Regions from separate parts of the Actinomadura sp. 9N407 genome, predicted to be linked through region 2. Evidence: riboswitches for the same ligand, from Rfam matches in the RefSeq annotation. Region 2 holds a riboswitch; each other region holds the start of a gene.
The links. Region 2 has a riboswitch for cyclic di-AMP ahead of ACH34Q_RS42380 (coiled-coil domain-containing protein). Riboswitches for the same ligand answer to the same signal wherever they lie in the genome.

Region 1: linked by a shared signal. The riboswitch ahead of ACH34Q_RS14015 (NlpC/P60 family protein) and the one ahead of ACH34Q_RS42380 (coiled-coil domain-containing protein) in region 2 are both predicted to bind cyclic di-AMP.
Region 3: linked by a shared signal. The riboswitch ahead of ACH34Q_RS05065 (CHAP domain-containing protein) and the one ahead of ACH34Q_RS42380 (coiled-coil domain-containing protein) in region 2 are both predicted to bind cyclic di-AMP.

What each region holds. Positions count from the first base shown of each region.
Region 1 is NZ_JBIRAW010000007.1:279,442-289,794, forward strand. Features, by position in the region: gene ACH34Q_RS14000 (NlpC/P60 family protein) at 1-97, shown strand, start outside; gene ACH34Q_RS14005 (Mut7-C RNAse domain-containing protein) at 222-1,046, shown strand; gene ACH34Q_RS14010 ((deoxy)nucleoside triphosphate pyrophosphohydrolase) at 1,069-1,482, shown strand; gene ACH34Q_RS14015 (NlpC/P60 family protein) at 1,495-2,523, opposite strand; cyclic di-AMP (ydaO/yuaA leader) riboswitch at 2,531-2,672, opposite strand; gene typA (translational GTPase TypA) at 2,865-4,718, shown strand; gene ACH34Q_RS14025 (FHA domain-containing protein) at 4,839-5,210, opposite strand; gene ACH34Q_RS14030 (hypothetical protein) at 5,484-6,299, shown strand; gene ACH34Q_RS14035 (4Fe-4S single cluster domain-containing protein) at 6,236-6,955, opposite strand; gene ACH34Q_RS14040 (AAA family ATPase) at 6,952-8,865, opposite strand; gene ACH34Q_RS14045 (response regulator receiver protein) at 8,862-10,010, opposite strand; gene ACH34Q_RS14050 (serine/threonine-protein kinase) at 10,062-10,353, opposite strand, start outside.
Region 2 is NZ_JBIRAW010000045.1:94-10,446, reverse strand. Features, by position in the region: gene ACH34Q_RS42405 (hypothetical protein) at 1-1,531, opposite strand, end outside; gene purS (phosphoribosylformylglycinamidine synthase subunit PurS) at 1,624-1,866, shown strand; gene ACH34Q_RS42395 (ATP-binding protein) at 2,187-2,633, shown strand; gene purQ (phosphoribosylformylglycinamidine synthase subunit PurQ) at 2,744-3,424, shown strand; gene purL (phosphoribosylformylglycinamidine synthase subunit PurL) at 4,348-6,627, shown strand; gene ACH34Q_RS42380 (coiled-coil domain-containing protein) at 6,908-7,876, opposite strand; cyclic di-AMP (ydaO/yuaA leader) riboswitch at 7,880-8,068, opposite strand; gene ACH34Q_RS42375 (S8 family peptidase) at 8,231-9,400, opposite strand; gene ACH34Q_RS42370 (hypothetical protein) at 9,579-10,353, opposite strand, start outside.
Region 3 is NZ_JBIRAW010000002.1:501,517-511,869, forward strand. Features, by position in the region: gene ACH34Q_RS05050 (DEDD exonuclease domain-containing protein) at 1-1,695, opposite strand, end outside; gene ACH34Q_RS05055 (NYN domain-containing protein) at 1,984-3,246, shown strand; gene ACH34Q_RS05060 (NlpC/P60 family protein) at 3,486-4,526, shown strand; cyclic di-AMP (ydaO/yuaA leader) riboswitch at 5,001-5,140, shown strand; gene ACH34Q_RS05065 (CHAP domain-containing protein) at 5,150-5,920, shown strand; gene ACH34Q_RS05070 (hypothetical protein) at 6,015-7,295, shown strand; gene ACH34Q_RS05075 (M48 family metallopeptidase) at 7,292-8,626, shown strand; gene ACH34Q_RS05080 (Ig-like domain-containing protein) at 8,652-9,935, opposite strand; gene ACH34Q_RS05085 (cytochrome c oxidase subunit 4) at 10,075-10,353, opposite strand, start outside.

The DNA of each region.
Region 1 (10,353 bases), on a different contig from region 2:
GCGCTCGGACTGGATCGGCACGACCCGTCCGCTCGCCCGTCCGGACATGAAGCGCAAGGTCGCCGAGCTGGCCGCCCAGCCCCAGTCCGCCCCCTGAGACCGCAACCCAGCGGACGTGGGCGCCTGCCAGTGATCGACGGCAGCTCGGGCAGGGCGTCCGCGGCCGCACTTAATCCGATCGACAGTGCGGCCCAGCGTGGCATGCTGGCCGCGTGGAGCCCGTGATAACGATTCTGATCGCCGAAGAACTGCTGATGTTCCTGCCCGTCGCGCGGAGGCGCGAGCGGCAGGAGGTGGCCCACGACGGGACGTCGACGCTGGGGCACATCGTGGAGTCCCTGGGCGTGCCGCTGCCCGAGGCCGGCCGGCTGCTGGTGAACGGGACGCCGGTCGAGCCGGGCCACCAGCCCGCCGCGGGCGAGGAGGTACGGGTGGAGGCCGTGGCGCGGCCGCAGTCCGTACCGCTCGAACCCGGCCGGCTCGCGCCCCGGTTCCTGCTCGACGTGCACTTGGGCACGCTGGCCCGCCGGATGCGCCTGCTCGGCCTGGACACCGCCTACCACAACGACATGGACGACCCCGCGCTCGTCGTCCAGGCGAACGAGGAGGGCCGGGTGCTGCTGACGCAGGACCGCGGCCTGCTGCGCCGCCGGGCGCTGTGGTTCGGTGCGTACGTGCGCGGGTCCCGTCCCGACGATCAGCTGCGCGACCTGCTGGAACGCTTCGTTCCCGAGCTGCGGCCGTGGACCCGCTGCACCGCCTGCAACGGCGTGCTGGCCCCGGTCGACAAGGAGGAGGTCGAGCGGGAGCTGGCGGACGGGACGCGCCGCAGCTACGACGTGTACGGCCGCTGCGCCGACTGCGGCCAGGTCTACTGGCGCGGCGCGCACGGCGGTCATCTGGAACGGATCGTCGAGGACGCGGTCACGGTCGTCGCGGCCGGTTCCGCCCAGGGCGGCGACCGGCCTCAGGACTCGCCTCAGGACTCGCCTCAGGACTCGCCTCAGGACTCGGCTCACGGCTCGGCACGGAGCGCGGCCTCCTGAGCGCGGGCGGCGCCGTTCCGGCATGATGCCGGGCAGAGAGGGGCTGGTCACGATCAACGTAGTGGTGGGCGCGGCGATCATCGCCGGGGGACGGCTGCTGGCCGCGCAGCGGGCGGAGCCGCCCGCGCTGGCCGGTGGCTGGGAGTTCCCGGGCGGCAAGGTCGATCCGGGCGAGTCGGACGAGGACGCCCTGGTCCGCGAGTGTCACGAGGAGCTGGGCGTCAAGATCGCGCTGGACGTGCGGATCGGCGGCGACTGGCCGCTGAGCCTGGGCGGCGTGCTGCGGGTGTGGACCGCCCGGATCGTCGAGGGCGAAGCGCGCGCGCTGGAGCACCTCGCCCTGCGCTGGCTGGCCCCCGGGGAGCTGTACGACGTCGAGTGGCTCCCCGGTGACCTGCCCATCGTGGAGGCCGTCCAGCCGTATGTGAGCGGCTGAGCGCCCGCCGGCTCAGGAGATCCGGTTGGCGCCGGCGTAGTCGGAGCGGTCGGACATCTTTGAGATCTTCACCACATCGCCGGTCTGCGGAGCGTGCAGGTACTTGCCGTCGCTCAGGTAGATGCCCATGTGGTGCAGGCTGCCGCCGAAGTAGACGAGGTCGCCGGAGCGCAGCGCGCCCTTTCCGACCTTGCTGCCCTGCTCGTAGAGGGCACCGGTGTAGTGGGGCAGCCCGCCCTTGCCGACCTTGTCGTACGCCCAGACGACCAGTCCCGAGCAGTCGAAGCTGCTGGGGCCCGCGGCGGCCCACACGTACGGGCTGCCGATCTTGGTGAGCGCCTTGCGCGCCATCTTGGCGGGCAGGCCGGAACCCTTCACGGACGCGGTGAGCCCGGACTTGGGGTCCTTGACCTTTGTGGTGGTCAGCTTGTCCAGCCGGCGGGTGACCTCGCCGACCTTGGACTTGGCCGCCTGGCGGGCGGTCTCGGCCTGGGTGGCGGCCCGCTGGACCTGCGCGGTCTTGGCCTTTGCGGCGACCTGCGCCTGGTTCGCCTGGTCGATCTGCGCCTGGAGCCGGTTCACGGTCGCGGCCCGGCTCTGGGTCAGGTAGGCCGAGGCGGACAGTCCGTTGGTGTCGCCCGCCCCGTACAGCATGTCGTCGCCGCCGGCCATGTAGTTGGCGGCGGCGAGCCGTCCCAGCTCAGCGCGGGCGGGAGCGACCTGGGCCTCCAGCGTGGCGGCGGTCTGGGCGGCGGTCCGCTCGGCCTTCTGGGCCGCGCGCATGTCCACCCGGGTCTTGTTATACGCCTCGGTCAGCTTCTCGGCCTCGGTGTTGAGGGCGTCCAGCTGCTTGCGCAGCTCGCTCTCGGTCGGCTTCGGGGGATTGGCCGCGGCGGCCCGTACGGCCGTACCGGACGCGGGCGCGTGGGCCGGCTGTGTGGCGGCCTGGGCGGCGATGGGGGCGAAGGCGCCGATGGCGACGATCGTGGCAGCGGTGAGGGCGGGCACGGCGAAGCCGCGCCGTTCAGTGGCCGGTGTCAAACCGGTGAACTCCTCTCCTAAGCCGCCTACCGGGTTAGCTGACGGGTTCGGGCCAGGAGACGCCCTACGGCGCACACCGAATGTGCGCCGATTCACCCCAGGAGGCCTGGGTCCCCGGTTCCCCGTGGGGGATTCGGCGGTGTCCGGACGTCGTCCCGGGGGGCGGGACTGCGAACGACCGGATGTGGGGAGACTACAAACAACGGGCAAAGTTGGCCAAATAGCCATATTTGTGGCAGCTGTGACGGCCGTCCCGTCGGGGGGAGGCGTTCGGCCAAGTAGAATAAGGACGGTCGCACCTCTGCGGCGAACCCCACACTCTCACCCCAAGGCGAGACCGCATGCCCATCTCCACGCGAGACGACCTCCGGAACGTCGCCATCGTCGCCCACGTCGACCACGGGAAGACGACGCTCGTCGACGCCATGCTCTGGCAGTCCGGGGCGTTCCGCGAAAACCAGGACGTGGACGACCGCGTCATGGACTCCGGCGATCTGGAGCGTGAGAAGGGCATCACGATCCTGGCCAAGAACACCGCCGTCCGGCACGCCGGGATGACGATCAACATCATCGACACCCCCGGCCACGCCGACTTCGGTGGCGAGGTCGAGCGCGGGCTGTCCATGGTCGACGGCGTCGTCCTGCTGGTGGACGCCAGCGAGGGCCCGCTGCCGCAGACCCGGTTCGTGCTGCGCAAAGCGCTGACCGCCCGGCTGCCGGTGATCCTGGTCGTCAACAAGACCGACCGCCCGGACGCCCGGATCGACGAGGTCGTGGACGAGACGTACGAGCTCTTCATGGACCTCGAGGCCGAAGAGGAGCAGATCGACTTCCCGATCGTCTACGCCTCCGGCCGCGCCGGCCGCGCCTCGCTCGCCAAGCCCGGCAACGGCGAGATGCCCGACAGCGAGGACCTCGAGCCGCTGTTCGAGGTGATCAAGAACACCATCCCGGCCCCCGCGTACGACCCGGACGCCCCGCTCCAGGCGCACGTCACCAACCTGGACGCCTCCAGCTACCTGGGCCGGATCGCGCTGTGCCGGGTGCACTCGGGGATCATCAAGAAGGGCCAGCAGGTCGCCTGGTGCAAGCGGGACGGCACCATCGAGCGGGTCCGCATCAGCGAGCTGATGATGACCGAGGCGCTCACCCGCAAGCCCGCGGAGGCGGCCGGCCCCGGCGACATCATCGCGCTGGCCGGCATCCCGGAGATCACCATCGGCGAGACCCTCGCCGACCCCGACGACCCGCGCCCGCTGCCGCTGATCACCGTGGACGAGCCGGCCATCTCGATGACCGTGGGCACCAACACCAGCCCGCTGTCCGGCCGCGAGAAGGGCACCAAGGTCACCGCCCGGCTGGTCAAGGACCGGCTGGAGCGCGAACTGGTCGGCAACGTCTCGATCCGCGTGCTGCCCACCGAGCGCCCCGACACCTGGGAGGTGCAGGGCCGAGGCGAGCTCGCCCTCGCCATCCTGGTCGAGAACATGCGCCGCGAGGGCTACGAGCTGACCGTCGGCAAGCCGCAGGTCGTCGCCCGCGAGATCGACGGCAAGAAGCACGAGCCCGTCGAGCGCCTCACCATCGACATCCCCGAGGAGCACCTCGGCGCGGTCACCCAGCTCATGGCGGTCCGCAAGGGCCGGATGGAGCACATGACCAACCACGGCACCGGCTGGATCCGGATGGAGTTCCTGGTCCCGGCCCGCGGGCTGATCGGGTTCCGTACCGAGTTCCTCACCGAGACCCGCGGCACCGGCATGGCGCACCACGTCTTCGAGAGCTACGAGCCCTGGTTCGGCGAGCTGCGCACCCGGCCGTCCGGTTCCCTGGTCGCCGACCGCACCGGCGCCGCCACCGCGTACGCGATCACCAACCTGCAGGAGCGCGGCACCTTCTTCGTCGGCCCGACCACGCAGGTGTACCAGGGCATGATCGTCGGGGAGAACTCCCGCGCCGACGACATGGACGTGAACATCTGCAAGGAGAAGCAGAAGACCAACATCCGCTCCTCCACGGCCGAGACCACCGAGACGCTGACCCCGCCGCGCCTGCTGACGCTGGAGGAGGCCCTGGAGTTCGTCCGCGAGGACGAGTGCGTCGAGGTCACCCCGACCGCCGTACGGCTCCGCAAGGTCGTCCTGGACTCCAAGGAGCGCGAGCGCACCCGCGCCCGCGCCAAGCGAGCCGGCTAAGGGGCTTCCCGGGCTCTTGAGCCCTGGTGACGAATGCCTGATGGCGCAAGACTGAGGACGAACGACTGAGGGCCGCCCCGATCGGAGCGGCCCTCAGTCGTTCACTCACGCGTTCATTCGCTACTTCAGCTGTATGGTCCCGGTCACGTCGGCGGCCAGGCGGAGCTGGTCGCCGTCGCGGAGGGGGGCCTCCACACCGCGCGGGAGGCGCTCGCCGTTGACGAACGTCCCGTTGGTGGAACCCTCGTCCCGGACCCAGGCCGTACCGGACGGGTCCAGCCACACGGTCGAGTGGCGCCGTGACACGTTGTCGTACTGCGTGAACGAGCCCGCCACCGGCGACTGGCCGGCGTCGCGGCCCAGCACCAGGTGCTGGCCGACCGAGACCTTGAGCTCGCCCGAGGGGAACTGCATCCGCAGTACGGGCGTGCCCTGCTGCGGCAGGGGCCGCAGGCAGGAGTCGCACTGCGCGGCGCCCGGGTTGGACAGCACCGCCTCGCAGTAGGGGCACATGAACGCCGTGTCGCCGCCCGGACGGGGCGGCCCCTGCTGCTGGTCCTGCGGCAGCAGCGTCGCCTCGCGCCCGTGCGGCGGAGGCTGGAGGCCTCCTTGCTGAGGTGACTGGTGCTGCGGGGCCTGGTGCTGCGGTGACTGGTGCTGCGGGGACGGCGCGTACGGGTCGGCCGGGGCATGCTGGCCGCCCTGCTGCTGGGGCGGGCCCCACTGGTCAGGTGAAGGCGGCTGGGGAGCGCCCCACTGGTCCTGTTGCGGCTGACCGTGCTGGCCGCCCTGATGCTGCTGGGGCGCCGCCTGGTGCTGGCCGCCCTGCTGTCCCTGCTGCTGCGGGGGCGGACCCCACTGGTCGGGGGACGGCGGCGGGGGAGCACCCCACTGGTTCTGGTCCTGAGGCGGCTGGCCCTGGCCCTGCTGCTGTCCTTGCTGACCCTGCTGGGGCGCGCCCCACGGGTCGTTCGGGACAGGGGGCGGGCCCTGCTGCTGAGGCTCGCCGTACTGCGGCTGGGGCGGGCCGTACTGCTCGTGCTGGCCGCCCTGCTGAGGCTGCGGCGGACCGGGAACGGGCTGCCCAGGCTGCTGCGGGCTCTGCTGCTGCGGCTGGCCCTGCTGCTGGCCCTTCTGGTAGGGGGAGTTGCCGAACTGGGCGTCGCCGCCACCGTACGGGGACTCCCCATAAGGCGGTTGCTGCTGGCCCTGCGGCTGGTGCTGGCCCTGCTGGTGAGGGGCCGGCGGCTGGTGCTGCGGGCTCTGGCCGTAGGGGTCCTGCCCCTGCCCCTGGCCCTGACCCGGCGCCTGGCCTTGGCCCTGGCCGTACGGGTCCTGCCCATAGGGCTGCTGCCCGTACCCCTGCTGGGGGCCGGGAGGCGGTGGAATCCGCGGGGGCTGCTGGTCGTCGTACGCCGGACCCTGCCGGCGGCCGCCCCCGGCGCGCGCGAGATTGGCCCCACAGCTCAGGCAGAGCAGATCGCCCTGCTGGAAAGGCTCATCACAGACCGGGCAATTCAAGGTCGCCATGACACATCCCCCGCTCGTACCCCAGCGCGCTCCAGCGTTGACCTGAGGTGATCCATGTCACCTCTCCGCGGGATCCCGATGTAGTACACCCGCCTTCCCTCCGGCCCTTCGTCCACGGACACCTGGACTCGGGGCCCTGCATCCTGTTCTTCGTTGATCCGGCCGACGCCGTTCAGGGCTCCGTACCGTGCTTCCCCCAGCGGGGACAGCGGTACGACGCGCTGGTTGGCCGACCCCCTCCAGAGTAGAGAGCCACTCTGGGCGTGTCGCCCCCCCGGGTTCTGCCGATCGACGTACGGCCCGGTGATGACGGCGTCACACGACTCCAGGATCTCGCGCGCCTCGGCGGAGCGCGAGAGCCGGGAATAGGCATATCCGCTGTAGACCATTATGTCCAATGGAATCGTCTCATGGTGTGACTCGTCCCGCCACCTGCGGATACCACCGACGAGCGCCGCCAGCGCCGCGGGCTGCTGGAACGGTTCGCCGCCGGAGATCGTCACGCCCTCCACCGGCCCGGGCAGGCTGGCCAGCCATCCGAGCACGGTTTCGACCGGTACCTCCTTGGCCGGATCCGCGTCCCAGGTGTCGCGGGACAGGCAGCCGTCGCAGGCCAGCGTGCAGCCCTGTGTCCAGATGCCCGCGCGGATCCCGGGGCCGAGAGTGGTCACCGGATAGTGGGCCTTGGCGAGCAGCAGCCCGGTCACTGCAGGTCCAGATGAACGATGCCGCCCTCGCGCCGGATGCCGGTCACGGTGATCCGGTCGTCCGGTACGAGCTCGCGGTCGAACATCGCGCGGGCCAGCGGGTTCACGAAGCACGACTCCAGCGCCATCCCGATGCCCCGGCCGCCCTTGTCCAGCTCGGTCGTGCACCATTCACGCAGCGTGCCGAGGGCCTCGCCCTTGACCGCCAGGCCGAGCCGGTGCTCCTCGGTGACCCGGCGGCAGATGTTGGCGAACTGCAGATCGAAGATCTTGTTGGCCGCCTCGGCGCCGATGAAGTCGAAGACCACGATGTTGTCGCCGAACCGGTTGAGCAGCTCGGGCCGGTTGAGCACCTCGTTGAAGTGGCCGGCCACCGCCCCCTTGATCCGGTGCTCGACCTCCTCGTACGTCATCCCGGGCGTGATGTTCTGGATCCGCGGCGCGGGCGGCGAGGCCACGTCGGAACGGGCCGTGATGTCGCGGCCCTGCACGTACATCCCCAGGTTCGAGGTGAAGATCAGGATCGACTCGGAGAAGTGCACGGTGTTGCCCCGGCCGTCGGTCAGCCGGCCGTCCTCCAGGATCTGGAGGAACTTGTCCAGGATCCGCGGATGGGCCTTCTCGATCTCGTCGAACAGCATCACCCGGAACGGGTCCTCGCGCACCGCGTTGGTCAGCTCGCCGCCCGCCTCGTGCCCCACGTACCCGGGCGGGGACCCGATCAGCCGGTCGCCGGACCCCTCGCCGGAGAACTCGCTCATGTCGAACCGCAGGTAGGCCGACTCGTCGCCGAACACCAGCTCGGTGATCGCCTTGGCCAGCTCGGTCTTGCCGGTGCCGGTCGGCCCGGCGAAGAACAGCACGCCGCGCGGCCGGCTGCCGGACCGGGTCGCCTGCGCGCCCGACAGCCCCAGCACCGCCCGCTTGAGGATGTCGAGGGTCTTGGTCACCGCCTGCGGCTGCCCGATCACCCGTTCGGGGACCTTGCGCTCGCCCTCCAGCACCCGCCGCCGCAGATGGCCGCGGCTCCACGGGTTGTCGAGCACGCCCAGCTTGTACGTGCGCACCGCGTCCGGCAGATCGGCCAGATCGACGTTGCGCTCCTTGGCCAGCCGGGTCACCTCGATCATCGACTGCAGGGTGAGCCCGTCGGCCTGCTCGGCGAACGCGTCGCACGCCGCCGCCGCGATCTCGTCGCCGCCCACGTCGCTCACCCCGAACGCGCGGGCCAGCAGCCGGGCCGTCTCCTGCCGGTCGCCCAGATGCGGCCGCGGGATGGTGATCTCCCGGATCGTCTCGTTGTCGGCGGTCAGCCAGGGCGGCAGGTCGCCGGGCCGCTCGACCAGCCAGATGATCGGGTTGTAGAGCGGCTTGGGCCGAGCCCCGACCACGCGTACGGGACGCGCGGACCGCGACAGCTTGGCGCAGAAGCGGAAGAAGTCCCGCTCGGCCGGCTCCAGGTCCGTCGGCGTACGGGCGATCCTGGACGCCGAGTCGATCACGAACGCGGCGCGCAGGTTGTCCGACGGCCGCGCGACCGAGGCCAGATGGCCGGTCAGCGCCTCCAGCGACGGCTTGCCGTCCTTGCGCTTGCCCAGCAGCCGGTCGGCCGCCCGCCCGGCCTCCTCGGAGATCTCGTCCCCGGTGTCGGGATGGACCTGCAACCCGTCCACCGGGTCGTACACCACCATGCAGGAGGACCCGCTGGAACGCAGCGACTCCCACAGCAGATCGCGCAGCGTGAGCAGCCGCGCCGGCCCGGCCCCGTCCAGAGGCGGCGCCAGGAAGCTGTCGTACAGGTTGCCCGACAGCACGTACTGCGAATGCACCGAGAGCGTCGCGTCCAGCTCCCGGATGAAGGGGGGCCATCCGGGCAGGCGCCCCCCAAGAGTCGGCGACTCGATACTCACTTCTCACGCTCCCGGCTGCGCTCGCGTTGGGCGGATCGCGTCCCAGTCTGCCGTGCCCCGTCCGAGACCGGCAGTTCGCGGACCCCCGGGGCGAGCCGCCAGGTGACCTCGGAACGGACTCCGGCCTCGCCCAGCCGCTCCCTGGCGGCCTCGAACGCCTCGCACCACTCCCGCTCGCGCTCGACGTCCAGCCGCCGGTCGTCCTCGCTGCGCGCGGGCGCCGTCCGTACCATCGCGGCCCTGACCTGCGCTGCGTCATCGACCCGCAGCCGGACGCTGTGGTCGGGCCACGATCCGCGCGACAGCACGACCGCGCCTTCCTCGCCCGCGGTCAGGGTCTCGAAGCCGTCCTGTACCTCGTACCCCATCTCCTCGAACGCGGAGGTGATGGAGCCCAGCACGTACTGCCGCTCGGCCTCGGCCTGCTCGGCGGCGTCGCGCTCGGCGGCCCGCCGCCGTTCCCGCGCGCGCAGCTCCTCGGTACGGCGGTTCGCCTCACCGACACGCAGCCGTACCTCGGTGATGACGCCCTCCGCCTCCTCGGGCGATCCGATGCCCGCCAGCAGCCGCGCGGCCTCCGCGACCGCCGTCCGGTCATCGGCGGTGGCGTCCGGCAGCAGGCGCGCCAGCACCCGTTCGAGCGTCCGGTACGTCTCGTTCGCGTACGTCTCGTTCTCTGTGGGCTCGGGTGCCGGCGCCCCCAGATCGGCGCGCAGCCCCTCCGCCCCTCCCGGAACGGCGAAGATCTCGGCCGCGACCTGGGCCGCCAGCCGCTCCGACAGCCGCCGTTCGGCGCCGTCCAGAGCCTGGTCGGTCGCCGCGCACCAGGCCGTCAGCTCCTCGATCGGCTGCTCCTCGGGCCGCAGCGGCTCCGGCAGCGCGACCTCGGCATCCAGCTTCTCGCGGGTCTCGGCCAGCGCCTCGATGCGGGCATTGCGCTCCAGGACCTGGCGCAGCGCCTGGTCGTACGACTCGGCCTCGGCCAGTGCCGCCGCCCGAGCCTCGGCCCGGCCCGCCGCCAGCGCGGCCAGCGCCTCGGCGCCCCGTCCGGCCAGCCCCGCCGTCCGCCCGAGCACGCGGTTCATCCCCAGGCTGAGGACGACCGCCGCGTCCAGCGCGATATCGGCCTCGACTCCGCTGCTCATGCCACCCCTGTCAAGCCCATGCCACCCCTGCTCAAGCCCGTGCCACCCCTGTCAACTGAGAGCCTTCCGCTCCGCGTCCCCGTGCGTCTGCCGCCAGCGATGCAGCCGCATGCCCGCGGCCACCGCGTGCGCGGCCGCGCCGGCCACCATCACCAGCACCCACAGCGGGGTCGCGAACGGGCTGATCGCCCCCATCAGCAGCAGGATGAGCAACAGCGGCACCGTACCGGCCAGCAACAGCAGGCCGCAGCCACGCCGGCCGGTCCGCTGGGCCGCCCCGGACATCGTCTGCGATGCCTTGGCCAGCCCGCGGCCACCCGCGCCCAAGAAGCGTGACAGCGAC
Region 2 (10,353 bases):
GATAGACGCCCTGCGGGGCGAAGACGCGCTCCTGGCCGAGGTCGCCGATCGGCAGCAGCAGGTCGAGGGTGTAGAAGAACGCGTTGAAGTGCGGGTGGTCGTCCTCGTTCAGGATGCCCGGCGGGCGCAGCGAGAACACGATCGTGCCCAGCGCCAGCAGGCCCATCAGCCAGCTCGCGGCACGGAACGGGCGGTAGCCGTAACCGACCAGGACGTCCTGCGCCCAGCCGATGATCTTGCGCGGCACGCTCTGGATCTTGCGCCGGTCGCGGGCCTTGGCCAGCAGCACGAACCGGCCGTCGGCGTCGAGGCCGAGCGAGCGGTAGGTCTGCGCGAGCCGCTCGTACGGCTGGGGCTGGTAGCCGTCGGTGTCGCGGCGCAGCCAGTCGAGCCGTTCGCGGGCCACCAGCGGCGGCTCCAGCGTCTCGTACTGGAGGCCGTCCAGTTGGAGCCGCTCGGGCCACGTCGCGCGGTCGTCGCGGAGCAGGGTGACCCTGGCGTACGAGAGATCCGCGACGCCCGACATCTGCTCGGCCGGGCGCAGCAGCACCTCCTCGGCCTGGAGCCGCTGCAGGCTCAGCGCCGTACCGGTCGGGTAGTGCAGATGGGCACCGCGGAAGCTGAGCTGCCCCGTGACGCGCGCGCCCGCGAAGCTGACCCCGCCGGTCGCGCGGAAGCCGTCCGAGCAGTAGACGTCGGTCTCGACCGCGAGATCGTCGGCGTTCAGCGCGATGCCGTCGGGATGGGACAGCTCGGCACCGACGAACGACAGGTACCCGCCCACCCGCGCGCCGCGCAGCCGGATCGCGCCCTGAGCGGAGAACCCGCCGTCGCAGAAGACGTTGGCCGCCACGTCGAGCCGGCTGGCGTACAGCGCGGACCCGTTCGGATTGTGCAGCCGCGCCTTGCGGAAGATCAGCTGGCCGCCCACCCGCGCGCCCGGCAGCCGGACCTCGCCGTTGGCGGTGAAACCCTGGTCGCAGTAGACGTTGGCGTCCACGGTGAGCCGGTCGGCGAGCAGCGCGTCACCGCCCGGGTTGATCAGGTGGACGCCCGACATGTTGAGGATGCCGGCGATGTGCGCGCCGTCCAGCAGCAGGCCCCCGGTGACCCGGCTGCCCTCCAGCCAGAGGTGGCCGTCCACCCGCGTACCGGAGGCGATCAGGCCGGGCAGCCGGCAGCGCATCAGATGGACGCTGTTCATGCTGGCCCAGTAGAAGTGCGGCGCGGTGTCGAAGCTGCAGCCGGTCAGCGCCAGCGGCACGCTCACCTTGGCGTGCCCGAGGTTGAGCGACCCGAGGATCCGCGCCCCCGACAGCCGTACGGCGGCGATGTGCCCGGACTCCGGATCCAGCGCCCCGGCCAGCAGCGCCACCAGCACCTCGGCCCGGACCATGCGTTCGGGGCCCCAGCGGTCGGACGAGGCCGGATCGTTCAGTGCCTGATCGCCGCTGGACAGGTCGACGGACTCACCGCGCGGGAACGCCTCCCACAGGCGGCGTTCCGGTGGTGACAGCTCATCGATGTTCATCGCACGACTCCGGGGGACGGGTGGTCTCGCTCAGGCCATGGTGCCGTACGCTTCTGACGGTAATGAAACCGCAGATCAGTAAGGGGGCGGTCGTGGCGCGCGTCGTCGTCGACGTCATGCTGAAGCCGGAGATCCTCGACCCGCAGGGGCAGGCGATCGCCCGCAAGCTGCCGCAGATGGGGTTCGAGGGCGTCTCCGCGGTCCGCCAGGGCAAGCGGTTCGAGGTCGAGCTGGACGGCCCGGCCGACGAGGAGGCCCTGGAGCGGGTTCGCAAGATCGCCGAAACCCTGCTGGCCAATACGGTGATCGAGAGTTTCGAGGTCCGCGCCCTCTAGCGCCGGGGCCGCCGGCGGGCCGCACCGCGAAAAGGCGGGGAATGGCCGTACGGGCACAATGATCTTGGCTCGGTCCAACGGATACGGGTCCTTTTCTGGAACGTGTCATTCGTTCCCGCGGAGGCGGCCGATCGTGGCCATCCCGGCAACGCAGGGTAAAGCGACCACGTCGCCACCGTGATTTCACCGAAAGACCCGGCGGTCCAACGATTACGCAAGATACCGCCGGGGAAACCTTAGCTGCGTCGAGACGCGCAGCCCGCTCGGGGGACCGGGCCCGGCCAGGGGGTCCGGGGCATGACACGAGGTGACCGGTGGACATGAAGTTCTCGCTCGCGCTACCACGCGAGGCGCTGAGCATCCCGGTGATCCGCCGCGTCGTGGGGGACGCGCTGCGTGCGCTGGGCGTTTCCGACGACTGCGTCGCCGACATTCTCGTGGCCGCGTCCGAGGCCTGCACGAATGTCATCCAGCATGCCCGTGCCAGTGGTGATTTCGAGGTGACCGGACGGGTCGACGACCATGTCTGCCGGCTGCGGATCGTCGACGGCGGCCGCGGTCCACGGAAAGCGCCGCCCCTCCCCGAACCGGACGATTTGGCCGAATCAGGCCGTGGTATTAGGATCATGCGGGCGCTGGTGGACGAGCTGAGCATCGACTCGGCGCCGGAGCACGGCACCGTCGTCCACCTCCACAAGCGCCTGACCTGGCGCGACGAGGCCCTGATCAGGCGCCTCGACGGTCGGCTCATGCACAGTGCCGGGTAGATTGGGACGCGCGCGGGGGGTTCGCGCCGCGCATCGGTGATCGTTATTCGCCGTTCGGCGACAGAGAGCCGCCCAGCCCCGGCCGCCCTCATTTCGGAGGAACACAAGAGATGGACGCTGCCCGGGTCGGGATCATCACCTTCCCAGGTTCCCTTGACGATCGTGACGCCGCCCGAGCCGTACGGCTCGCCGGGGCCGAACCCATCGCCCTGTGGCACGCCGACCACGACCTTCAGGGCGTGGACGCGGTCGTGCTGCCCGGCGGGTTCTCGTACGGGGACTACCTGCGGGCAGGGGCGATCGCACGCTTCGCGCCCCTGATGAAGGAACTGGTGGCCGCCGCCGAGGCGGGCCTGCCGGTGCTCGGTATCTGCAACGGGTTCCAGGTCCTGTGCGAGTCGCACCTGCTGCCCGGCGCCCTGCTGCCCAACGCGGGCCTGCACTTCGTCTGCCGCGACCAGCGGCTCCGGATCGACAACGCCGCCACGGCGTGGACCTCCGAGTACAGCGAGGGCCAGGAACTGGTCGTCCCGGTCAAGAACCGCGACGGGCGCTTCACCGCCGACCAGGACACCCTCGCCGAGCTCGAGGACAGCGGCCGCATCGTGGCCCGCTACCTCGACCTCAACCCCAACGGCTCCCTCGACGACATCGCGGGCATCTGCAACGAGGCCGGGAACGTGGTCGGCCTCATGCCCCACCCCGAGCACGCCGTGGAGTCCCTCACCGGCCCGTCCACGGACGGGCTGGGCTTCTTCACCTCGATCGTCAAGAGACTGGTCAACGCATGAGCGAGCAGCCGCCCACCCCTCCCGGCTCCCCGGACGCTCCCGGCGAGTCCGACGAGACGAGCCTGGAGTGGCTCGTCGAGCTCAAGTCCGACGCCGACGACCCGGAGCTCCAGCCCGTCGACCCCTCGGTGACCCGGGCCTACAAGGCCGTCCGGGAAGAGGGCGAACGCGAAGCCGCAGGCAACACCGGCCCCCAGCCCGCCGTGACCAACACGGGCCCCCAGTCGGCGGTGCCGGGCAACACGGGCCCGCAGCCGGCCGTGCCGAACCACACCGGCCCGCAGCCTGCGGTGCAGGGCCATACGGGTCCCCAGCCTGCGGTGCCGAACCACACGGGCTCGCATCCGCCGTTCTCCAACACCGGCCCGCAACCGGCCGTACCGGGCAACACGGGCCCGCAGCTTGCCGTGCCCAGCAACACCGGCCCGCAGCCCACGTTCTCCAATACGGGCCCGCAGCCTGCCGTACCGGGTAACACCGGACCTCAGCCCGCCGTGCCTGGCAACACCGGCCCCCAGCCCGCCGTACCGGGCAACACCGGCCCGCAACCGGCCGTCTCCAACACCGGGCCTCAGCCCGCCGTTCCGGGTAACACAGGGCCTCAGCCGGCCGTTCCGAGCGGCACCGGCCCCCAGCCTGCCGTGTCCGGTAACACCGTGTCCGGTAACACCGTGTCCGGTAACACCGGGCCGCAGGCCGCCGTGCCCGGGGAGGGTGGCGAGATCGTCCCGGCCGGGCCGACCCAGGAGACGGCGAACGAGCCGTTCATCGCCGTACCCGAGGGTGAGCCGGCGCCGGTGACGGCGGCCGAGATCCTGCAGCGGCTCGGCGAGCCGGGGAACGTCCACCTGGACGTGGGCGAGGAGCCCGCCGGATGGCGCCCGGAAGCGGCGCCGCCCGAGCCCGTACGGTACGAGCGGCCCGTGCCCGAGCCCGGCACCGACACCGTGGCGATCGCGGCCTCCACGCCGGAGCGGCCGCTGCCGTACGCCGAGCTGGGCATGAAGGACGAGGAGTACCAGCGGGTCCGGGACATCCTGGGCCGCCGCCCCACGGGGGCCGAGCTGGCGATCTACTCGGTGATGTGGAGCGAGCACTGCTCGTACAAGAGCTCCAAGGTGCATCTGCGCCAGTTCGGCGACAAGGCGCCGCAGACCGACGTGCTGCTGGTCGGGATGGGCGAGAACGCCGGTGTCGTGGACGTGGGGCAGGGCTGGGCGGTCACCTTCAAGGTGGAGTCGCACAACCACCCGTCCTACGTGGAGCCGTACCAGGGTGCGGCGACCGGGGTCGGCGGGATCGTGCGCGACATCATGTCGATGGGCGCGCGGCCGGTCGCGGTGATGGACTCGCTGCGGTTCGGCCCGGCGGACGCTCCCGACACCCAGCGGGTGCTGCCCGGCGTGGTGGCGGGGGTGGGCGGCTACGGCAACTCGCTCGGCCTGCCCAACATCGGCGGCGAGACCGTCTTCGACGCCTGCTACGCGCAGAACCCCCTCGTCAACGCGCTGTGCGTGGGCGTGCTGAAGCATGAGGACATCAAGCGGGCGATCGCCCCGGGCCCGGGCAACCGGGTCATCCTGTTCGGGGCCACCACCGGCCCGGACGGGATCGGCGGCGCGTCCGTGCTGGCGTCGGCGACGTTCGACGAGGAGTCGCAGGCCAAGCGGCCCGCCGTGCAGGTCGGCGACCCGTTCATGGAGAAGCTGCTGATCGAGTGCTGCCTGGAGCTGTTCGCCGAGGACCTCGTGGTCGGCATCCAGGACCTCGGCGCGGCCGGGGTGTCGTGCGCGACGACCGAGCTGGCCGCGGCCGGTACGGGCGGCATGCACGTCGACCTGGACGCCGTACCGCTGCGCGACGCGACCCTGCGCCCTGAGGAGATCCTCATGAGCGAATCGCAGGAGCGCATGATGGCGGTGGTCGAGCCGGCCAAGGTCGAGCGGTTCCTGCAGATCTGCGCCAAGTGGGAGATCCCGGCGACGACGATCGGGACGGTCACCGACACCGGTCGCCTGGTCATGACCTGGCGCGGCGAGACGATCGTCGACATCCCGCCGACCACGGCGGTCGACGAGGGCCCGGTGTACGAGCGGCCGATCGCGCCGCCCGCCGACCTGGGCTCCATGCAGGCCGACACGCCGGGCCGGCTGACCCGTCCGTCCAGTGCCGACGAGATCCGCCGTACGGTCCTGTGGCTGGCCGGTTCACCGAACCTGGCGAGCAAGACCTGGGTGACCTCGCAGTACGACCGGTACGTGATGGGCAACACCGTGATGGCGATGCCCGAGGACGCGGGCGTGATCCGGATCGACGACGAGTCGGGTCTCGGCCTGGCGCTGTCCCTGGACGGCAACGGCCGCTTCGCGCGGCTCGACCCGTACGCCGGGGCCCAGCTGTCGCTGTCGGAGGCGTACCGCAACGTGGCCGCCACCGGTGCCCGCCCGCTCGCGGTCACCAACTGCCTCAACTTCGGCTCACCCGAGGACCCGGGCGTCATGTGGCAGTTCGCCCGTGCGGTCGAGGGCCTGGCCGACGGCTGCCAGTACCTGGGCATCCCGGTCACCGGCGGCAACGTCAGCTTCTACAACCAGACCGGCACCACGCCGATCAACCCGACGCCGGTCATCGGTGTGCTGGGCGTCCAGGACGACGTGCGCCGGCACGTGAACATGTCGTTCACCTCCGACGGCGCCACCCTCGCCCTCCTGGGCGAGACGCGCGAGGAGTTCGGCGGGTCCGAATGGGCGCACGTGGTCTACGGGCACCTGGGCGGCCTGCCGCCGCTGGTCGACCTGGCCGCCGAGCGCGCGCTGGGCTCGGTCCTGGTGACCGCGGCGCGCGAGGGCCTGCTGACGGCGGCGCACGACCTGTCCGACGGCGGGCTGTCGCAGGCGCTGGTGGAGTCCTGCCTGCGCGGCGGGCTCGGCGCCAAGATCACCCTGCGCGGGGACGCGTTCGTCTCGCTGTTCAGCGAGTCGGTCGCCCGCGCCGTCGTGGCCATCCGCCCCGGCGGCGAGAACCGGATGGCGCAGCTGTGCCAGGAGGCCGGCGTCCCGGTCTCCCAGCTCGGCGTCATCGGCGGCGACTCCCTCGACGTCACGGCGCCCGGCCCCGACGGCGAGACGCAGGAGCTGTTCTCGATCCCGCTGGTCGAGCTGCGCGACGCGCACGAGCGCACCCTCCCCAGCTACGCCGGCTGAATCGCCAGAACGCGAAAGCGCCCGGCCCCAAAAGGGCCGGGCGCTCTGTTTTCGTTGCCGACCAGTCGGCCCTCCGCTTGGGGAACACGCACGGACGCGCCTAGCCGCCTGGGTCTCTTCTCAAGTGCCTCAGCCACCGCGCGAGCGCGTTAACTGGCCGGGCGGGGCGATGCCGAAGGCGAGCCTCACCCGGCCAGATCGCGAAGCGATGCAGCGCTCGCACAAGGAACGGTCAGGGGTGCGAGCCGCCAGGCGAGCGGCCCCTGGGCCGGGCCTTTGATTAAAAGACGCTGATGTGGACGTGGTCGTAGTGGTTGGCGGTGGTGCCGCCGCGGTTCTCCATGGCGCGCCAGCCCGGGCTGCGCATGTCGTAGATGCGCTGGCGCCAGATGACGTACTTGACGCCGAGCCTGCTGGCGTTGGCGATCGCGTACTGGGCGGCGCGGTCACCCTGGGCACGGCCGTTGGCGCCGGGCATCGAGCCGCCGGTGCTGACCATGAAGTCGCAGGCCTGGCCGGTGGCGTGGTCCTGGGCGTCGCCGCCGCCGCGCACGCAGCCGATGGTCGGGAACGGCCCGAACTCCACGTCGAGGGTGTCCTTGACCTTGCGCATCCGGGGCGTGACGCCGCCCATGCCGACGCTCGGGGACTCCGGCTTGTACCGCTTCACCAGAGCCTGGATCTTGGTCTTCTGGGCCAGCAGGTCCTTGAGGTCCTTCTCGAGGTCCTTGACCTTCTTCTCGTACTCCTGGCGCGCCTTCTCCTGCTCGTTCACCAGGGCCTGGATCTGCTGGACCTTGTTGGACTGGTTCTGGGCCACATGGCTGACCAGGCTCAGGTTGCTGAGCGCGCTGGACGGGTCGGAGGCGGACAGCACGCCGACGCTGGGGTCGGTGCCCCCGGTCATGTACTGGCTGGCCGCCAGCTGCGCGACCAGGCCGCGGGCGACGTTGAGGTCGACCTGGAGGTCCTTGGCCTTCTGCTGGGCCTTCTTGATGCCGTACTGGGCGTTCTTCTGCTTGGCCAGGTCGCCGCCGTAGGCCTTCTCCAGCTTCGCGATCTGCTGGTTGAGCTTCCTGAAGCGCGCCGAGTCGCCGGGATCGGCGTAGGCCGTGGGCGCAGCGGGCGCGACGGGCGCGGCCCCCGCGGAGCCGGCGGTCAGCGACAGGCCGCCGGCGAGTACCGCGAGTGCCAAGGCGGGGCGCCGTAGCCGGGTACGCCATCGGCGGGTGGAGCTGGGGGTCTCCACGTCCTCTCCTCTCCTCGATCGCCTACCGGGTTAGCTGACGGGTTCGGGCCGGAGTCAGCCCTATCGCCGCCCACTGGAGGCGGGCGGCGGATTCACCCCTGCCGGTCGGACCGGGCGAGGCCCGAATCTACCGGCGGGTGGTTCCCCGGTTCCCGGGCGGGGGGACGCCGCGGGATTAGGCGGGTCCGGCCGGCCGTGCCCCGGAGACCAGGGCCGGTCACCGGCCGAACAATAGCGAACTGTAAGGAACCGTCCGGATCCTCGCCAAGATTAAACCCCGGGGCCGGGTGGAATGGCCGCCTTCCCGGAAGCCCGGCTCCCGTCAGGGAGCCGGGCCATCTTACGTGACCGGACTCACAGACCGCCCTTGTAGAGCAGCCGGTTGGCCGTCCCACTGGGAAGGCGCCCGATTTGTCCCTTTGTTGAGTAGTCGTTCAGCCATTTCTGCACCTGCGGGAAAGTGGAGGTCTTGTGACCCTGCAGGTACAGGGCCGCTGCCCCACTGACGTGCGGAGCCGCCATCGAGGTGCCACTGATCTTCGCCCGGCCGCCGCCCGGCCAGGTCGAGTAGACCCCGTAGCCGGGGGCGAAGATGTCGACGCACTTGCCGTAATTGGAGAACGCGGCCCGGTTGTCGTAGACCGTGGTCGCGCCGACCGCCATCACCCAGCCGGCGCTGGCCGGTGAGGTGTTGCAGGCGTTCTGGTTCTCGTTGCCGGCAGCGACCGAGGTGAAGACCCCGGTCCTGGACAGCTGCTCGACCGCCGCGTTGAGCGCCGTGGACTTGCCGCCGCCCAGCGACAGGTTGGCCACGGCCGGCTTCTTGGCGTTCGTGCGCAGCCAGTCGACGGCGGCGATGATGGTCGACATGTAGCCGTAGCCGTCGGCGTCCAGGACGCGCATGCCGCGCACATTGACGTTCTTGGCCACGCCGTACAGCTTGGAGCCGATGGTGCCGGCCACGTGCGTACCGTGGCCGTTGTGGTCCCAGCCGTCACCGTTGAACTCGGGGCCGACCCAGGCGATCGAGGCCCGGCCGCCGAACTCGGGATGGGTGTGCGCGAGACCGCTGTCGATGACGTAGGCGTTGACGCCCGTGCCGGTCATCTTGTACGTGTACGTCTTCGACAGCTTCTTGCCGCGCTGGTCGATCCGGTCCAGTCCCCATGGCAGCGGCGACCGCTGCGTGGTGCTGGCCTTGACGATCTGGTCCTGCTCGATCGCGGCGACCGACGGGTCACGGCGGAGCGTGTCGAGTTGGGACGTGCTCAGCTTGGCCGCGAAGCCGTTGAGCGCGTTGCCGAAGCGCTGGACCGAGGTGGCCCTGGCCCGCTTGGCCGTGGTGGCCGGCGAGACTCCCGTCTTCAGCGTGACGATGTACCGGCCCGGAGCCGGCGTGCCCTGGGCCTTGGCCACCGGGACCGGTGCGGTCTGTGGTGTGGCGGCGAAGGCGGGCAGGGTGGCGGCGGCGCCCATGGAGGCGACCGCGCCGATGATGAGCACCCTTCGGGGGAAAGGCCGCAAGAGCTCTCCTTCTCTCACGCGGGCCCGCATGCGGCACCCGCAGCCGGGGTCGGAGCGACCCGGCCGGGGGTACTTTATTGGATCTCTGACCGAAATAGACGCTAAATCCGGCATTTCGTCAATGCAGGTCAGGCCAAGATCGGCCAGCGCGTCGCCGAACGGTCGATCCGGTCGCGACTCAGTCGCGGGTCAGCTTGCCCTGGTAACCGAGCTGGGAGCTGCCGGGAGCGGACCAGGCGTACTGCAGCGAGCCGTCCGGCTGCCTGCTGACCTGCACGTCCCCGCTCGTGCACGGCTTGCCGATGGTCAGCGACATGTGCAGCTGCCGGTTGGTCCCCCGGGCGAAGGCGAGCGTGCCGGTGCAGTTGTGCTGCGTGTACAGCGCCCGTGCCGTTTTCTCGCCCTTCTTGAACGTCACCTCGACGGGGAACGAGGCGCCCCGTCCCGTGTTGACCACGGTGCCCTTCCACGTACCGGCGAAGGCCTCGGGTACGGACGAGACCGGGCGGTCGTCGATCGTGTCGGTGCCGCCGGCCGGCGGCGCGTCGTCCCCGCGCATCTGCGGCAGCAGCACCAGGCCGATGATCGCCACTCCGACCAGGACCCCGATCGTGAGCGAGAGCGCCACGCCGAGCAGGTGGTTGCCGGGACGCGGCAGCCGCGCCAGCAGGCCGGGCAGCCCGCCGCTCGGGGGCTCCGGCGGCAGCGAGAGGATCGCCGTCGAGTCGCGCTCGTCGTCGCCGTCCAGCCCCGTTCCCATGCCCGGGATGAGGTGCGGTGTCGGCTCGGTCCGGTCGGCGGGAGGCGGCGCCGCGCCGACCGGGGCCATGGACGTGGTGCGATCGAACGCGGCGGGGTCGAGGGCGTGCTGATCGAGCGCCGTGTCATCGACGCGCGGCGTGTCGACCCGGGTCAGGTCCGCCGGCTCCAGTGGAGGCCACGGGCCGGACGCG
Region 3 (10,353 bases), on a different contig from region 2:
GCCGTGCACGGGGCACGTCCACGTCCCGTCGACCTCGACCGGCCGGACGCCGGGCGACTCCATCCAGCGCAGGACGCACTCCATCTCCTCGGCCGTGGCCGCGCCGCCGGGGGCGCCGCTGGTGACCGACCAGGGGAAGACCGTCTCGGCGGTGGCGATCAGGGCGTCGACGTAGGCCCGGGGGTGCGCGCGGGGCGGGATGGTGCCGGTCGCGGCGAGCCGGCCGTACCGGACGACCGCCAGCTCCCAGCCGCCGTCGAAGGCCGGCCGGGCCGCCACCACCTGCGGGCAGCCGGCCAGTGCCGCCAGCCGCTGGCCGCGCGCGGCCGCCCGGACGAACGCGGCCATCCGGTCGCGCTGCGCCGCGGCCTCCTCGTAGCGCTGCTCGGCCGAGAGCCGGTCGATGCGCACCTGGGCCGCCGCGACCACCGGCCGGACGTCACCGGCCAGCACGGAGCGCGCCGAGGTCACGTGGACGTCGTACGCCGTCACCGTCTCGCGGCCCTCGCAGGGCGCCCCGCAGCGGCCGAGCTCGGCCAGCACGCAGGTGCGGGCCTTGCCGTCCTCGATCAGCCGGGGCGTGAGCCGCTGGGTGCACTGGCGCAGCGGGACGGCCTCGTGCACCGCCGCCCGCGCCTCCTCGGCCTGCCGCCGCGACGAGATCGGGCCGAGGTAGGCGGCGCCGTCGTCGCGGCACTCGCGGACGATCGACAGCCGCGGGAACGGCTCGACGGTGAGCTTGAGCCACAGCACCCGCTCGGGGAACTTCGAGCGCCGGTTGTAGCGCGGCTTGTGCTCGGCGATCAGCCGCAGCTCGCGGACCTCGGCCTCCAGCCCGGTCGCGCACACGATCGGGCGGACCCGCTCGGCCAGGCCGACCATCTCGCGGACCCGCCCGCGGGTCTCCGAGCCGGTGAAGTAGCTGCGCACCCGGCTCCTGAGGTCGCCGCTCTTGCCGATGTAGAGCGCCTCGCCGCTCGCGTCCTCGAACACGTAGACGCCGGGGGCGCTGGGGACGTCGTCGGACAGGTGCCGCTTGCGCCGCTGCTCGGGGGTGGGCGCCTTGGCGAAGCCGCGCAGCTCCTCCAGCGACGTGACGCCGAACGAGCCGAGCCGTTCGATGAGGCCGTGCAGGACCCCGACGGTGGCGCGGGCGTCGGCCAGCGCCCGGTGGCACGGCTGGGTGCCGGTACGGAAGAAGCGGGCGAGCGTGCCCAGCTTGGCGTTGGGCACCTCGTCGCGGGTCAGCACGCGGCGCGCCAGGTCGACGGTGTCGACGACCGCGAACGCGGGCCAGGCGTAGCCCTGCGCGGCGCAGGCGGCCTTGAGGAAGCCGATGTCGAACGGGGCGTTGTGCGCGACCAGCACGCAGCCCCGGGCGAACTCCAGGAACGCGGGCAGCACCGACTCGATCCGCGGCGCGGCGGTGACCATCGCCTGGGTGATGCCGGTCAGCACGGTGATGAACGGCGGGATCTCGCTCCCCGGATCGACCAGCGTGCCGAACTCGCCGAGCTCGGCGCCGCCGCGGACCTTGACCGCGCCGATCTCGGTGATGGCCGACTCGGCCGGCGACCCGCCGGTGGTCTCCAGGTCCACCACCACGAAGGTGACCTCCGCCAGCGGGGTGCCGAGGTCGTCGAAGGTGCCCTGGACGCCGTGCGCCGGCGCGGGCTCGGGGCGTGCGGCGGTCATGGCGGTGACCGTAGAGCACCCCACCGACAGAAGGGCGGGCCGCTAGGGTTGGGGGACACGCCGGGCGGTGCCCTGGTTCTCGCTGGTTAAGGTGCACCTTCTCGCTGGTCAGGGTCCGCTGGCCAGAGTTCGTCGGCTGGGGTTCGCCGGTTAGGGTGCACCGCACCGGGGAGGCTCAGGCGCACCGGCGGCACCACAAGGCCTGGGAGGAGCGGGATCATCGACAGCGGCCCGGCGGCGGAGGAACGCCTTACCCGCCCCCTTCCCGAGGCGGTGCGGGTGGGAGTCGTGGAGACGGCCGCGGATCTGCTCGGAACGCTGCCGCCCGACGAGATCCCGGTCCCGCTGCGCCGGTTCGCCCGGTTCGAGCGCCGCAAGCGGGCCAAGCTCGCCGGGCAGCACATCGCCGCGCAGCTGGAGAAGGACCCCGAGTTCCGTACCCGCGTGGCGGTGCCCGTGCGCGCGGCGCAGCCGACGCTGGCCGAGGCGGTGGAGGAGGGCCGGCTGCCGCCCGCCGCCGATCCGGTCAAGGTCGCGGTGATCGCCTACCTGCTGCGTCCCGCCGGCTGGACCCGGCTGGTGGAGGCCGCCCGCGCCGAGCTGGAACGATCCGCGAGCGTCTCCGAGGGCGAGGCGGCCGAACGGCGGATCGCCGAGCTGCGCGCGGAGGTCGCCGCCGCCCGCACCGCGCGGTCGGCCGAGGTCGACCGGCTGCGCGCCGAGCTGCGCGAGGGCAAGGCCGAGATCGCCGAGCTGCGCCACAAGCTGCACGACGCGCGGCTCCGGGCCAAGTCCGCCCAGGAGCGCGCCGACGCGCTGGCCACCGAGACCGAGCGGGAGCTGACCGCCGCCCGCGAGGGCACCGCCGCCGCCGACAAGGAGCTGCGCAAGCTGCGCGCCCGGCTGTCACGGGCGGAGACCTCGGCCGAGGCCGCCAGGCGCGCGTCCCGCGAGGGCCGCAACGTCGACGACGTGCGGCTGCGGATGCTGCTCGACACGCTCGTGGACGCCGCCCAGGGCGTGCGCAGGGAGCTGGCGCTGCCCTCGACGATCGCGCGGCCCGCGGACGCGGTGGCGGGGATCGAGCCCGACCGGACGGCGCACCGGTCGCTGCCGGGCCGCGCGCTGTCCGACGACGACCCGCAGCTGCTGGACCGGCTGCTGACGCTGCCCCAGGTGCACCTGGTCGTGGACGGCTACAACGTCACCAAGACCGGTTACGGCGAGCTGCCACTGGCCGACCAGCGCGGCCGGCTGCTGTCGGGTCTGGGCGGGCTGGCCGCGCAGACCCGGGCCGAGGTCACCTGCGTCTTCGACGGCGCCGAGCTGGACGCGCCGGTGGCGATCGCGGCGCCGCGCGGCGTGCGGGTGCTGTTCAGCCGGCCGGGCAGCACCGCCGACGAGCTCATCGGCGAGCTGGTCCGGGCCGAGCCGCCCGGGCGCGCGGTCGTGGTCGTCTCGACCGACCGCGAGGTCGCCGACGCGGCCCGGCGCGCCAACGCCAGGCCCGCGCCCGCCACGCTGCTGCTGCGCCGCCTCGGCCGTTCCTGACCGCCACTCCCGCCCCGGCGGTCACTCCTGGTGACGGCCGGGCGTTCCCCGCTGGGCGACGATGTGTCGCGCAGCGTGTCCGCGGACGCCCCAAACGAACGCGCTTCGTGATCTTTGTCTCACAGAGCGCCGACAAAGCCCGTATTAGGCGGCCGAAGACCAACGAATCGGTTGTGACGGGTGGTGCCCCTCGCTAGTGTCGACCGCTGACAACGTGGACGAGAGGGGCACTACCGATCGTGGCCAGTGATCTCACCGGAGCGAGCTCAGCGCCGGAGCGCTCCCGCCAGGGCTTCATCCAGGGACGCGGCGCCTCCCGCCGGCTCACGGCGACCTTCTGCCTCGCCTTGACCGCCTCGCTTGCGTTCCCCACCTCGGTGGCGCACGCCGCGCCGAACCCGGCCGCGGAACGCAAGAAGCTCACCAAGCTCAACGAGCAGGTCGAGCAGCGAGTGGAGAAGTACAACCAGGCCCGCGAGAAGTACAAGGTCGCCAAGAAGAAGTGGAAGGCGACCCAGCTGTCGGGCAAGGAGGAGCAGGCGACCTACGACCAGCTCCGCGAGAAGATCGCGGGGATGGCCGCCGCCGCGTACAAGCAGGGCGACACCGGCGACGTCGCGGGCTTCGTGGGCGCGGACGACCCGCAGGCCGTGCTCGACCAGGCCGCCGTCTTCTCGCACCTGTCCCGCAATCAGAGCTCCGACCTCACCCAGTTCCTGGCGTCCGCGCAGCGGGTGCGCCGGGAGCAGGCGCAGGCCAAGGCCGCCTACGACGACGCGCTCGCCAAGGCCAAGGAGACCAAGGCCGAGAAGGTCGAGGTCGAGAAGCAGACCAAGAAGCAGAAGGCGCTGCTGGCCCGGCTGGGCGAGCCGGTGTCCTCGGGCGGCGGCGGCGCCACCGGCGGCTCCTACAACGGACCCGCCAGCGGCTCGGCGCGCACCGCGCTGAACTTCGCCTACGCCCAGCTCGGCAAGCCGTACTCCTACGGCGCCTCGGGCCCGAGCTCGTACGACTGCTCGGGCCTGACGATGAAGGCCTGGGGTGCGGCGGGCGTCGGCATCACCCGTACGACCAACTCCCAGTACGCGGCCACCAAGCGGGTCGCCAAGGGCTCCCTGCAGCCCGGTGACCTGGTGTTCTTCAACAGCCTCGGCCATGTCGGGCTGTACGTGGGCGGCGGCAAGATGATCCACGCGCCGCGTACCGGCAAGAACGTCGAGGTCGTCAGCATCACCTCGGGCTACTACCTCTCCAACTACTACGGAGCGGGCCGGCCCTGACCGTCCTTCCAGAAGCCGGCTGAGCGCCGGTACGAGGGCCCGCGGGGCCCTTCCAGCACTGCCGCCGGCGGACCGGGTTATTCCTGGTCCGCCGGTTTTTTGGTGTCCTATTTGCCTATTCGTGGACCTTTGGTACCTTGTGTCCACTTACGGCGCCCCCCAGGCGTCGTCCGGGCCCGTGGTGCACTCCAGCACCACCGCCCCGCGGCACCGTCCAGGTGCCGCCCCGCTCGGTACCTTCCAGGTGCCGGGTCTCTCCCCAATCGGCCGGCCCGGCCGTCCGTGAACGACCCGCAGCGCGCATGGGTGCTGCGAACGCGTCACGGCGGCCCTCCCATCGGGCCCTAGCCGTGGGCGAGTCCCCTTCCCGGGGCCGCCCGTCCCCTCTCCCGGTCCATCCGCGCTCGTCCCTGAGCCCGCGGCCGGGACCCGGGAGATCTGACCACCGACCCGATAGCCGGGCGCCCGCCGTACGGGCGCCCACCGCCGAATCCGCGAACGCGGAACCGGGGACCCACATGTCCCATGGGGTGCATCGGCCTTCCACAGGCCGTAGGGCAGCTTCCACGCCCGAACCCGTCAGCTAACCCGGTAGGCGGCATGGAAGCTGAGGAGCCCCCACCGTGGCAGGCAAGCATCGCAAGCAGCACCCCCTGGTCGTCGGCCTCCGCACCACCGGCGGCATCGTCGCCGGAGCCGCCGTCATCGGCGTGGCCGCCGCCGGCACGCAGGCGTTCGCCGGAGAAGGCGGCACGTCCCCCGACCGGACCGGCTCCTCCTGGGCGGCCGGAGCCGCGAGCGCGGCGCACGAGCGGACCGGCGGCAGGGCCGCGGACCGCAAGGAGCCGAAGAAGGCCGCCCCCAAGGCGTCCTCCGGCGCGAAGGCGCAGCAGGCCCAGCGCAAGAAGCCGACCGCCGACGACGCCATCGAGGTCGCCCGCGACCAGGTCGGCATCTCCGAGAACGGCGACGGCCAGACCAAGTTCCAGGACTGGTACATGTCCACCGAGCGGGCCCAGCAGACCGTGCAGCGCGACGGCGGCTCCATCAAGGGCTACGACGACGCCCAGTGGTGCAGCATGTTCATCTCCTGGATCGGCGAGCAGATCGGCTTCACCGACCAGATCGGCAGCGACGCCTGGACCATCGCGCACGCCCGCTGGTTCCAGGACAACGACCGGTGGGGCGACGAGCCCGAGCCCGGCGCCATCGTCTTCTTCGCCTGGGACGGCGGCAAGGGCCTCGGCGACATCCAGCACGTCGGGATGGTCGTCGAGGACCTCGGCGACGGCCGGGTGCGGACCGTCGAGGGCAACACCAGCAACGCCGTCAAGGTCCGGGAGCGGTCCGCCGGCCAGATCGTCGGCTACGGCTACCCCGACTACGCCAAGTGAGGCGAGCACCCGTGAGACGAACACCGTGAGACGAGCCCTGTGAGGCGCTCACTCCGGGCGCGAGCCGTGCGCGGGGCTCAATAGGATCGCGCGCATGGACGAACGGCGCGTACGGGGCGTCCCGCGGCGCAGGACCCTGGCGGTCCTCGCCGCGGGCGCCGCCGCCTGCGTGCTCGCCGGGCTCGGCCTGACCGCCGCTCGTTCCGGCGATACCGGTTCCGGCACGCCGTCCTCGGCCTCCGCATCGGCGGCGGATGTCGGGCGCCCGGACGAGCGGGCCATCGCGACCGTCCTGGCCAACCGGGCCGACGCCGTACGCAAGCGCGACCGGGCCGCCTTCATGGCCACGGTCGCCACTGCCCCAGCCGCCTACCGGCAGGCGCAGTCCACGATGCTCGACAACCTGCTCAAGCTGCCCCTGGACGGCTGGCGGGAACGCTTCGAGCGGGTCGAGTCCACCACCGGCGGCGCCGCTCTCGTCCAGGTGAACCTGCGGTACCGGCTGCGCGGCCACGACGACGCCCCGCTGACACGGACGCGCCATCTGGCGTTCGCACCGCGCTCGGGGCTGTGGGTCATCGCCGGCGACGGTACGTCCCGGGGCCGCCCCGACGACGCCGCGATCTGGGACGGCGGCCCGCTCACCGTCGTCAAGGGGCGGGCCGGCCTGGTGATCGGGGACGCCCCGGGGCTGGACGAGATCGCCCGCCGGCTGGACGAGGCCGTCCCCGCCGTCTCCAGGGTGGCGGGTCCCCTGGCCGGCCGGGACTGGTCCCGGCGGGCCGTCGCGCTGGTACCCGCCGACTCCGCGCGGGCCGGCGCGCTCGCGGGCGGCGGCGGCCTGGAACTGGGTGAGATCGCCGCGCTGGCCACGGTCGTCCCCACCGCAGGCGGCCCGGGCGCCGACCGCATCGTCATCGCACCGGACACCTTCGGCCGCCTCAACGACCTCGGCCGCGACGTCGTCCTGACCCACGAGCTCACCCATGTGGCCACCGGCGGTGCCCGCGACGGCCGCACCCCGCTCTGGCTGATCGAGGGCTTCGCCGACTACGTCGGCTACAAGGGCCGGGCGGTGAGCGTACGGTCGGCGGCCCGCGAGCTGCACCGCGACGTGGCCGCCGGGCGGCTGCCCGCCGCGCTGCCCGGCCGCGCCGCGTTCGACGGCGGCTCCGGACGGCTCGCGCAGTCGTACCAGGAGGCCTGGCTGGCCTGCCGGATGATCGCCGACCGGTACGGTGAGGCGGCGCTGGTGCGGCTCTACCGGACCGCGGGCGAGCGCCCCGAGGCCGCCGCGCTGCGCGAGGTCCTGGGCCTGAGCCCGGCCGGTCTCACCGCCGCCTGGCGCGACCACCTGCGGAAGGAACTGGGATGACCGGAGCGGGACCCGACGGGCGGTCCAGGAAGGCGGCCGCGTTCACCGCCGTCGCGCTGTTCGCGGCCGTGGGCGCGGTGCTGGCCCTGACGACCCCGTGGAACCCGCTGGAGGGCGACGTCCCGGGCGGGTCCGTACCGGTGGACCCGGCCCGCGACTTCAGCGCCTCGGAGATCGCCCGGTCCCGCGCGTTCGACGCCGCGCTCGCCCCCCGCGCGTACACGAGCCTGTTCACCGGCCTCGCCGTGGTGCTGGTGCTCGGACTCACCCCGCTGGGCGCGCGCCTCATCTCCTGGTCCACCGCGCGGGTACGGCGCCGCCCGCTCCGGGTCGCGGTGGCGGCCGTCGTGCTGACGACGGTCGTCCATCTGGCCGGGCTGCCGTTCGCCGTCTGGGGCGAGGTCATCCTGCGCCGGTACGGCCTTTCCACCCAGTCCTGGCCCGCCTGGATCGTCGACGACCTCAAGTCGCTCGCCATCACGTGGGTCATCTGGTCGGTGGCTCTGCTGCTGCTCTACTGGGTGCTGCGGCGCTTCCCCCGGTACTGGTGGACGGGCGCGGCGGCCGGCGGCTTCCTCCTGGTCGTGACGATCTCGTTCCTCTATCCGGTCGCGTTCGAGCCGGTCTTCAACAAGTTCCACTCGCTGCCGCGCGGGGAGCTGCGCACCAGCCTGCTGGCGATGGCCGAGCGCGACGGCGTGCCGGTGAAGGACGTCCTGGTCGCCGACGCGTCCCGGCGCACCACCGCGCTCAACGCCTACGTCTCCGGGTTCGGCTCGACGCGCCGGATCGTCGTGTACGACACGCTGCTGAAGTCGACCCCGCGCGCCCGGATCGAGACGATCGTCGCGCACGAGCTGGGGCACGCCAAGAACGGGGACGTGCTCTCCGGGACGCTGATCGGCGCTCTCGGCGTCTCCGGTGCCGTCTGCCTGTTCTACCTCATGCTCGGCTCGCCGCGCCTGCTGCGCCGCGCAGGTGTCCCCGCCGAACCGGGCGAGAAGGCACCGAACGCGGCCGACCCCCGCTCGGTGGCGCTGCTGGTGGCGATGGTGGCGGTGGCGATGCAGATCGGCGGGCCCGTCCAGAACCTCATCAGCCGGCGGATCGAGGCCCGCGCGGACGCCCACGCCCTGAACCTGGCGCGCGATCCCGCCACGTTCGTGTCGATGCAGCACGAGCTGTCGGTACGGAACATCTCCGACCTCGATCCGGACATCGTCGAGCGCGTCCTGTGGATGAGCCACCCCTCGGCTCCCGAACGGATCGCCCTGGCGCGCGAGTGGGCGCGACTGCACGGCGTCCCGGAGCCTCCGCCACTGCGTCCTTAGGAGGCACTGCGTCCCTAGCAGGCGGCTAGGCGGCGGGCAGCGGGACCGAGCCCTGCGGTCCGATCTTGAAGCCCTGCTTGAGGGCGCTGCCCTTCACCCAGTCCTTCCAGGACAGCTGCCAGTAGCCCCAGCCGTTGTCCGGTTCGAGCTCCCGCTTGCTCCCCGTCACCTCGTACGGGTCGCCCCGGTGCGAGAAGTTGTAGAACCACTTCGCGTGGGACGGGCTGATGTTGATGCACCCGTGGCTGACGTTGTCGCTGCCCTGCGAGCCCACCGACCAGGGCGCGCTGTGCACGTACTCGCCGCTGTTGGAGATGCGGACCGCGCTGTAGACCGTCAGGCTGTAGTAGCCGGGAGAACCGGGCCCGATCCCTTCCCAGTCCGACGACATGGTGACCGGGCTGCCCTTGTCCATCGTGAGATGGACGCCGTTGGTCGTCGTGTACTTGGTGACCCCGCCCTTGCCCATGCTGACCGGGATCTTCCGGACGACCTTGCCGTTCTTCTTCACCACCATCTTGTGCGTGTTCTCGCTGGCCGTACTGATGTGCGAGTCCCCGACGCGGAACTTCAGCGACTGGTTCTTCGTCCCGTACACGCCCTTGGCCCCCTGCACGCCGGTCAGATGCGCGTTCACGGTGACGTCGGTGTGCGCGGGCCAGTACTCCTTGGTACGGAACACGACGCTCGGACCGAGGTAGTCGTCCTCGAACCAGTGCCAGGCGCCCTCGACCGGCTTGCTCGACCGGACCTCCAGGGCCCGCTCGACCGCCGCCTTGTCGGTGATCTCCCGATCGAACCGCAGGATGACGGGCATCCCGACGCCGACGACCTCCTTGGCGTTCGGAGCCTCCATCTTGGTGGCCAGCTCCTTCTTGGCCTCGGCCGTGGTGAACCTGGTGCTCACCGTACGGGTGCGCCCGTCCAGGCCGACCGCCGTCGCGTGCACCGCGTACTCGGTGCCGGGCGCCAGCGTCCAGCGCGAGCGCCACTGGGTCCGGTCGGCGTTCAGCGCGCCCTCGACCGCATCCCCCTTGGTCGTGACCGTGACGTTCGCGATCGTTCCCCGCTCCGCCTGCACGGCGATCGGGCTGTCCGGCCGTTGCGGCTCCGCGCCGCCCACCGGGGTGACGGCCACGTTCACCGCGCCGCCCCCGGGTACCGTCGTGGCGTCCGAGGAGCAGCCCGCCAGGCCCGCCCCCGCCGCCACCGTCACGCCGAGCAGCGCCGCACCGGCGCGCCCGCCCCGTTCTCGTCCCCCTGCCACACCGAACCGCACGTCGTCCCCCCCGCTCGTCGTGTGATCCACGCCGTTTCCTCCGGATGAGGAGTGCCGCGTCCGATGTGCCCCTACAAAGACGCACCTCGTGTAAAAGACGCACCTCATCCGAAAGGGCCGGTACCCGGGAAATTCCCTGGTACCGGCCCTCTGGGGGTTCTTTTACCGATCAGTGGGCGAAATGCCCCCGGTAGTACTCGAAGACCAGCCCGATGGTGGACATCAGGATCGCGAACGTGCCGAGGATGACCATCCACCAGCCGAACACCACGCCGAGCGCGATGCAGGCGGCCGACAGCCCCACGAACAGCGGCCACCAGCTGTGCGGGCTGAAGAAGCCCAGCTCGCCGGCCGCGGACGCGATCTCGCCCTGGGGGTCGTCCTCGTAGAGCGGACCCTGGTTGGCCTTCTCCAGCCGGCGGACCGTGAAGTGGACGTAGAAGCCGAT